DNA from 2 places in the Sphingopyxis sp. 22461 genome. Region 2 is predicted to be linked to the other one. Evidence: predicted binding sites of a transcription regulator. Region 2 holds the regulator's gene; the other holds the start of a gene.

Region 1 (4,464 bases), 120 kb from region 2:
CGGTTGGGCTGATATTTCTCGTTCACCTTTACGATGTCGTTCGTGATGAACTCCTTCATCTTGTTGTAGTCGCGCAGCCCGGTTCCCAGGTTGAGCTCCTCCAGCACGATGAGAAGCGTGTTCATCAAGAATCCCTGCCACGGCCCGGTGATTTCCTCGGTAGTAGACTTCCGCACATTGTGAGACCCGAGGATATGAGCCCAGATTTCGGTGAGCATGGTCTTGCCGACCCCCTGATGCTCGCTGCGCAGCAGCAGTGCGTGACGAAGCTTTTTCCCGGGATGGCGGACGGTCCAAGCCATCATCTGAAGGAGATGTTGGCGTTCTTCGGCGCTCGGGACGAGATAGCTGATGAACTCCTCAAACGGTCCGGCATCTCCTTCGATCGCTTCAACGTCGGAGCCGCGATAAGTGTTGAGCCAGAGGAGGCCATCCTTTTCGATCACGCCGTTGCCCTTCTGAGGATCGAAAACGAAATCAAACATGCTCGGCACGAGCCGCTCGCTGAGCAGAAACTCGCCGAACTTACCTTTGACGATCAGATGAGCATGCGTATTGTTGAACCCCGGCATGTCGAGCAACTGACCGCTTTCAAGGTGGTAGAAGGCATTGGGCTTGCTGAGGTAAACCCACTTCATCGCCGCAGCGATAAACGGATCGGGGTTCTCCGAGCCTGACTTCCAACAACTGGCCAACGTGCGTTCGATCTCCGTCGCCTCGAGACCTGATGCAAAAGCGGTGCTGACGAGCGCGTCGGAATAGGCTTCCCAATCTGCGCCAGCCGCGGCAACCTTAGACGCGAGGCGGGCACCGTAGCGGAAGAGCGTGTCGTTGCGTTCACCATTCGGCGCCTCGGAAATCTTGGTTACAGCCGTGCGCTGCGTTCCAAGCAGATACGCGACGACCCCGCTGTCATGCCCCGACACGTTCGCCGCATTGAGTTCTGCCCTGCCATTGGTGGGTTTGGGCAAGTGGGTCTTCGTTGCCTTAAGCTGATCAAGCACGACGGTCGGGAGGTCCGCAAACTGTACGTTGTCCGGTGAGACCAGCCACTCGTACATTGCGCCGCTCTCATGGACCGAGCCCGCACCTACGACGTATCCTCCATCGCCGCGGATATCCAACTTAGTGCCAGCGATACGAACGGAATTGCCGACCTTGAAGCCGGGGTGCCCGAAATAATAGTGGCGCCCGCGGCCGGTGCTAACGCACGGGGTCGGGGGCAGGTCCCAGCTGTCAACGAGTGCTTGCGCTTCGGCGCTATCGACGTCCAGTACTACAATGCCGCTCGGCGCGCCGGTGACGATTGCGACGCCGAACTTGTTGGCGTCCCATGCACAGAGTTCATCCGGCGTTGCAGCCCTTTCAGCATAGGTCTTCCACGAGGCTACAGCCGGTGTCTTTCCTGCTTCCTTGACCGGGAAGGTGTGAAAGCCGAACTCGGCGGCCTCCTTAAAACGACTGGGCACAGGATTATTATTTTTCAATGCTTTACTCCAAAATTTGTTTTCTTCCCCAATCGGGAAAGGCCCATTTAGGAGATACATCGCGAGCGTCGACCGCTCCCAAACATCGAGTCTAGGTTATGGTTTCGAAATCTTCCGAGACGGTTCCGGCTTGCGCTTTCGTTCCTTTTTTGTTCTCATGCTGCTATGGATAAAATTGACGAAACCCGAGTCGCGAGGGCGATCCTCGCCGCCCCCGGCTGGGCCCGCGTCGGCATCTCTGCGCCGAAGGAGAGCACGCGCGAGGCCGCTGCGCAGGAGCTTGCGCTGACGATTACGAAGATGTTCGGCGAGCGATCTTCGGCGATCGACCCGAACCAGCTGGTGCTGGCGCTGTGACGTGCAGCATACGAAATCGGGCATCCCGCGGGCCACGCATATTTTCGAGGCGGCGATTTGGCATTATGCTGTCCAGCCGGTCTGCCGCTGCGGCCATCACGCCAAGTTCGACGCGGGGCTACTCTGGTATCGCTTCCACCGAAAAGGCTGGGACGATAATCTTCGCTCTGCCTGCCGCCATTTCCGGTGTCGGCAATGCGCGTGGAAGGCTGGTCACCGGGTCCAGCCACTGCGTCTCGAAGTGGTCGCGTGGGACAAGGATGCGATCCAGATTAAGGAACTGGTCGATGAACGCGAGTGGAAGCGGGCGATCAGCCGCTACCGCAGCTAGGAGCTAGATGATGGACCGGGATTTCGACGACACGCTGCAGGGCGTCGGCAAGGGCGGTCACCGGATCATGATCTGGGACGGCCGCGAGGAGCGGCAAATCGAAGCGCATTGGGGCTTGATGTCGCGCGATCCCGAGATCGGCCAGATTCCGCTTCTTAAATCCGAGACGGCTCGCATCGAGAACCCGTGCCTGATCCTCGCGAACGAGTTCGGCATCAAGCGCGACGGGAAGACGCTCTATGCCGCGAGCCTCGTCACCGACATCCCCTTCTTCTGCATCGCGGGCGTTTGGCAGCGCGGCACGCGCGACTACCCCGACGCCTTCGCCGCGCTGACCGTGCCGGCCTATCCTGATCTCGCCATGCACAAGGATCGACATGTCGCCGTGGTCCACCCCGACGACTGGTTCGACTGGCTTCTGCAGGAGCGGCCGGCGCTGGATATGTTGCGCCGGTTCCCGGAAAGTAGCTTCACGATCACGCCGCCGATCCAGGAGAGCTTCGAAGGACTGCTCGGCGCCGCCTGAACCGGAGCCGCGAATGTGCAACCTGATCACCTTGAAAGCCTCGGTCGATGAGGTGGCGTCCTACTTCAAGGCCCGGCGACCGAAGCCGACGAACGCGAGCCCCGGCGAAGTCTGGAAGGGCGGGACGGGGTTCGTCGTCCGAGAGGTGGCTGGCGGGCGGCAGATCGACGCGATGGTATGGGGCTTCCCCCGGCACTCGCTGAACAAGCGAACAGGGCAGCCCAACAAGCCGACGCACGTCAACAACGCGCGCGATGACAAGCTTATGTCACCCTACAACATGTGGCGCGAATGGTTCCTCCAGCCAGCGCACCGCTGCTTGATCCCGATCAGCGCATTCGCCGAGGCGGTCGGTCCCGCGGGCCAAATGACCCGCGCCTGGATCAGCATCGCGGACCAACCGCTCGCCGCCTGCGCCGGCCTCTGGCGCCCGACCGACGAATGGGGAGATAGCTACACCATGGTGATGGTAGACGCCGTTCCGGAAATGCTCGACATCCACGACCGGATGCCGGTGATTTTGCGGCACCGGGACCACGACGCCTGGCTTCATGCTCCAGCTGAGCAGGCTATGGCGCTGGTTGCGAAATATCCTGCCTCAAGTCTGGTGGTCCAGAGGACGTCCGATCCTTGGAGTGCGGCCTCCGCACCAACTTCGCCGCGGCTAATTTAGTGGGCGGTAGCGGAACCAACCAGAAATCACGCGTGGATTATGTATGGCGAGTGGCGGTGGTCGGTCGCATCATCGAGGCGCGAGTTGACCGTCGGTCGATCCTCTGGCGATTGCCCACCAACGCCAATATTGGAATTTTGAAACAGTAGCGGGCGCGGTCTTTAGAGCTGATTGCACTTGGCAAGAAGGGTAGTAGGCTAAATGAACGGGGTATGGGGGGTCTAGAAGACCGACCCTCCCGAGGCTGCCGAAATTAAAATTTTTCGGTTTTTCGGATTTTCGATCCGTTGAGCTCTCTCGCCCCACCAATAGATAGCACCACGAAAACGCAACCGAAATGGCACCAATCTCACCGATGGAATTATCGCAAAGCTCGCACTCGACGTTGCAGCATGTCGATGGCCTCGCTAGGAGCTAGAGGCCCGTAGGTAGTCGAAATCGCCTCCTATTTGGTCTTGGGGGATGTAAATGCAAGTATCGTCAAGGCTCGCCTGAATGAGCGATGTCTTCTTTCAATCCCCGATCCTCAACTCGCCGTATGAGGAACCCGGACGCCATTGGGAACTCGACGATGCGGGGCAGCCGACGAGCATAATCGTTCCGCGCAGGCGCCAAAGTGCGCTCGTTTCCCCAATCCCCAAGGCGAAAAAGGTGCGCGGCAAGGCGGTCCAGGCCGACTTCCTCGCCGACGAAGCCGGCCAGGAATATAACCCGACCGAGGTCATCAACGGTATCCGCTCCGCAGTCGAGAGCTGGCGCTCCCTGCCGGAGAGCCAGTGGCGGGTGACGCCGACAACCGCGCGCTTGCTCCGCCACTGGCGCACGCACAAATTCGCCAACCAACGCCCCTTCTTCTGCCAGGTCGAAGCCGTCGAGACGGTCATCTGGCTGACCGAGGTCGCGCCGCGCTCGTCTTCACAGGGACGGCGCTTCTGGACGCACCTAGAAGCCGCCAACGAAGCGTCAAACCCAGAGCTCATGCGGATGGCGCTCAAGCTCGCAACCGGCGCGGGCAAGACTACGGTTATGGCGATGATTATTGCGTGGCAGACCCTCAACGCCGTCCGCCATCCCAATGCGAAGCGTTTCT
Region 2 (4,464 bases):
TGCCCGCCAAGGGCCAAATTCGCATTCTCGCTCTGCCGCAGAACCGTTCCGACCTGCCGCCGCGCGTGCGATTGACCCTGCGCAGCGAGCAGGCGGCAACCCTTACCGACGGCGAAACGATTGGGGTCAGGGCGCGTCTGATGCCGCCACCGACCGCGAGCCTGCCGGGCGGATATGATTTTGCGCAGCGAGCTTGGTTCGACCGGATCGGGGCCGTCGGGACAGTGCTGGGCGAAGTTTCGCGCGTACCGGCGAAAGGCGCCGTAACCCCGCCGCTGCGAGCGCGGCTTAGCGCGCATATCCACGACCAGATCGACGGATCTCCAGGAGGCATTGCTGCGGCGCTGGTGACAGGCGATCGCGGCGCTATCAGCGAAGCGGACGAGGAGGCGATGCGCCGCAGCGGACTGGCGCATCTTCTGTCGATCAGCGGGTTGCATGTGACCGCCGTGGTCGGTTTTGCGATGTTGCTCACGATGCGGCTCCTCGCGCTCAGCCAGAGGCTCGCACTGGCGGGCTATGTCCTGCCCCTCGCCGCGGCCGCCGGGGCGCTCGCCGGCGGCGGGTATACGTTGCTCGCCGGGGCCGAGGTACCGACCCTGCGCTCGTTCATCGCCGCGCTGCTCGTGCTCATCGCTTTTCTTATGGGCCGTGAGGCGCTGACGCTGCGGCTGGTGGCCGCGGGCGCGTTGATCGTATTGATCTGGCGCCCCGAGTCGCTCGCCGGGCCAAGCTTCCAGCTGAGCTTTGCAGCGGTCACCGCGATCATTGCGCTGCATGAAAGTCGGCCGATGCACGCCTTCCTCGCCCGGCGGGATGAGGCAATGGTGATCCGCTTGGGACGCGGCGTGGCGGGATTGCTCCTTACCGGCCTTGTCGTCGAAATCGCGCTCGCGCCGATCGCGCTGTTCCATTTCCACAAGGCGGGGCTGTACGGCGCGCTCGCCAATGTGGTCGCGATACCGCTGACAACCTTTGTCATCATGCCCGCCGAGGCGCTCGCCTTGCTGTTCGACAGCGTGGGGCTCGGCGCGCCCTTCTGGTGGATTACCGAACAGGCTCTGCTCGCACTGATCGGGTTGGCGCACGGTGTCGCCGATGCGCCGGGTGCGGTCGCCATGATGCCGGGCTTTCCGCGCTGGGGTTTTGCCTTGGCGGTATTCGGAGGGCTTTGGTTGCTGCTTTGGAAGACAGGGTGGCGCCGCATCGGCGCGGTGCCGCTGGCGATCGGCATGGCGGCGCTGCTTGTCCAGCCGCGCCCCGACCTGCTTGTCACCGGCGACGGCCGCCATATCGCCGCCGCGATGCCCGATGGCAGCTATGCGCTGCTCCGCGACAAGGCGGGCGACTATGTGCGCGACAGCATGGCCGAGGCCGCCGGGGTCGATGCTCCGCTCGCCGCCCTTACCGAACTCGATCATGTCGAGTGCAATCGCGATTTCTGCCGCTGGAGCCAAGGCGAGGGCGCTGCGCGGCGCATCATCCTCGCCTCGCGTGGCCGCGACCGGATCGAGGGTGCGGAAATGGCGGCGGCCTGCACAGCCGCCGACGTCGTGATCAGCGACCGCTGGTTACCGCACGAGTGCGCGGGGCGCTGGATGACGATCGATCGCGACAGCCTCGCGACAAGCGGCGGGCTGGCGCTCTATCTGGGCGAAAAGCCCGAAGCCGTCGCCACGCTCAAAGCGGGCGACGGGCATCCTTGGCGCTTGCCGCAGCAGCTTAGTGGTAACGACGAAGCAATCCCGACAGGCGCCCCTGCACGATGACGCGGTCGGCGGGGTAGCGCTGCGGTTCATAGGCAGCGTTCGCCGGGTCGAGGCGGATCATCTGCCCTTCGCGGCGGAAATATTTGAGCGTTGCGTCCTGCCCGTCGACCAGCGCGACGACGATATCGCCCTCGCGCGCGGTGCTGGCTTTCTGGATCAGCGCATAATCGCCGTCGAAAATGCCCGCCTCGACCATCGAGTCGCCCGACACTTCGAGCGCATAATGTTCGCCCGAACCGAGCAGCGCGGCGGGGACGGCGAGATTGTTGTGATCCTCGAACGCCTCGATCGGTACGCCTGCTGCGATCTTGCCGTGCAGCGGAACCTCGATGATGTCGTTGGCCGCGATCGGCTTGAGTGCCGGGGGCGCCTTGCGGAGCGGGATGACATTTTCACGTCCCGGCGTCGTGGCTTTCGCAGCCTCGGGCACCTTGAGCACCTCGAGCGCGCGTGCGCGGTTGGGCAGGCGGCGGAGAAAGCCCCTTTCTTCCAAGGCGCTTATCAGGCGATGTATGCCCGATTTCGACTTCAGGCCCAGCGCCTCCTTCATCTCCTCGAACGAGGGCGAGATGCCGCTCGTGTCGAGACGTTCCTGGATGAAGTGGAGCAGCTCATGCTGCTTTGCGGTCAACATCGGTCGTTCTCCATGATGCCAGTTCCGGACATATTGAGAACGATAGTGGAACAAAGCGGAACTTGTCAAGCGATGACGATATAGTCCGCCATGTCGCCTGCCGCGCGCGCCGCCGCGCCAATGTCGCGGATCAACAAGGCATTGGCCGATGCAAGCGGCAGCGTGAGCCCACTTTCCTGCCCGAAGCGCGGAGTTAGCTGCCCGCCCTCGAGTCGCGCGCGAAGATAGTCGCGGCGCGTCCCACCCTCGGCCAGCGCCGCGGCGAGCGGTGCCCGGTGCACGGCGGGAAAAGGATCGCGCGCGCCGGCAAGGTGGCGGACGAGCGGGAGAAGGAACAATGTCGCGGTGACATAGGCCGACGACGGATTGCCGGGCAAGCCGAGCAGGATCGCATCGCCGATCGTGCCGGCGATCAGCGGTTTGCCCGGGCGCATCGCGATTTTCCAGAAATCGAGCTGGCCGCCGGCGTCTTCGAGCGCGCCGCGGACATGGTCGTGATCGCCGACCGAGGCGCCGCCGACGGTGACGATGACGTCGTGACGTCGCGCCAACTCCTTGAGAATTTTTGCAAGTGTCGCCCGGTCGTCGCGGAGATGGTGCGGCAGGATCGTTTCGGCAACCTCGCCGACGAGCATCGCGGCGAGCATCGCGCCGTTGCTGTCGGGAATCTGGCCGGGGGCGAGCGGGTGTCCCGGCTGGACGAGTTCGTCGCCGGTGGTGAGGATCGCGACGCGCGGACGGCGGCCGACGGCAAGCTGGCCGGCACCGCTCATCGCCGCCGCGGCGATGGCGCCCGGGGTCAGGCGCGTGCCCGCCGGCAGCAGGCAATCGCCCGCGGCGAAATCGGCGGCGCGCGCGCGAATGTGGCGGCCGCGCGTGCCGGGACCATCGCCCTTCAGGGTTAGCCGCGCGCCGTCGCGGGTGACGTCTTCCTGGACGATCACCGTGTCGGCGCCGTCAGGAAGCATCGCGCCGGTGAAAATCCGCATCGCCTCGCCGGCTTTCACAATGCTGTCGGGTGCGGTCCCGGCGGCCGCCTCGCCGATGACCGACCATGGCCCGGGCAGATCGTCGAAACGGATCGCATAGCCGTCCATCGCCGACAGCGGCGCGGAGGGCTGGTCGCGCACAGCGATGACATCGCTTGAAAGATAACGGCCAAGCGATTCGGAAAAGGCGATATTTTCGCTCGCTAGCGGCGCACGCAGCGCGAGCAGCCGGGCTTGCGCTTCCTCGACGGGAAGCAGCCCGCTCATTCGGCGCGCCAGTCGCCCGAGCGCCCGCCGCTCTTTTCGAGCAGGCGGATGTCGCCGAGTATCATCGCGCGGTCGAGCGCCTTTGCCATGTCGTAAAGCGTGAGCAGCGCGACCGACGCCGCGGTGAGCGCTTCCATCTCGACCCCGGTTGGGCCCGTCGTCTGCGCGGTAGCAATGACCGATATGCCGCTGTCTTCCCACGCGAAATCGATGCCGACCTTAGTCAACGCGAGCGGATGGCAAAGCGGGATGAGGTCGGCGGTGCGTTTTGCGGCCATGATCCCGGCGATGCGTGCGGTCGAGAGTACGTCGCCCTTCGGCGCATTGCCGCTGCGGATTGCGTCGAGCGCGGACGGCGACATGGTGATCCGCCCACCGGCGACCGCGCGACGCTGCGTCGCCGGTTTGGCGCCGACATCGACCATCGACGCAGCCCCGCTTTCGTCGAGGTGCGTCGGCCGCGTCACGCCGCGGCGCCCGTGAGCAGCTGGCGCGTTGCCGCCGTGACGTCATCCTGGCGCATCAGGCTTTCGCCAACGAGGAAGGCACGGACACCGCTCTCCGCCAATCTTTCGCAGTCGGCATGGCTCGCGATACCGCTTTCGCCGACGAGCAGGGTGCCCGGCGGGACCAGCTTTGCAAGACGTTCGGTGACGGCGAGGTCGGTTTCGAAGGTGCGGAGATCACGGTTGTTGACGCCGATCAGTCGCGACTGGAGCCGGGCCAGCGCGCGGTCGAGTTCGGCCTCGTCATGCACCTCGACGAGCACGTCCATCCCGCGCTCGATCGCTGCGGCCTCGATCTC

What was found. The regulator LexA, encoded in region 2, represses DNA repair genes until DNA is damaged. The targets are predictions, from matches to a motif close to GTTCCNCNCTTGTTCT.
Region 1: the regulator LexA is predicted to act here: its motif matches at 1,628-1,643, upstream of ACTJI5_RS01135 (DUF6771 family protein).

Annotation. Positions count from the first base shown of each region.
Region 1 is NZ_JBQENY010000001.1:228,586-233,049, reverse strand. It holds gene ACTJI5_RS01140 (bifunctional DNA primase/polymerase) at 1-1,487, opposite strand, end outside; gene ACTJI5_RS01135 (DUF6771 family protein) at 1,653-1,844, shown strand; gene ACTJI5_RS01130 (hypothetical protein) at 1,846-2,175, shown strand; gene ACTJI5_RS01125 (hypothetical protein) at 2,186-2,701, shown strand; gene ACTJI5_RS01120 (SOS response-associated peptidase) at 2,715-3,374, shown strand; gene ACTJI5_RS01115 (BPTD_3080 family restriction endonuclease) at 3,870-4,464, shown strand, end outside.
Region 2 is NZ_JBQENY010000001.1:349,786-354,249, reverse strand. It holds gene ACTJI5_RS01685 (ComEC/Rec2 family competence protein) at 1-1,769, shown strand, start outside; gene lexA (transcriptional repressor LexA) at 1,723-2,403, opposite strand; gene ACTJI5_RS01675 (molybdopterin molybdotransferase MoeA) at 2,469-3,659, opposite strand; gene moaC (cyclic pyranopterin monophosphate synthase MoaC) at 3,656-4,126, opposite strand; gene trpC (indole-3-glycerol phosphate synthase TrpC) at 4,123-4,464, opposite strand, start outside.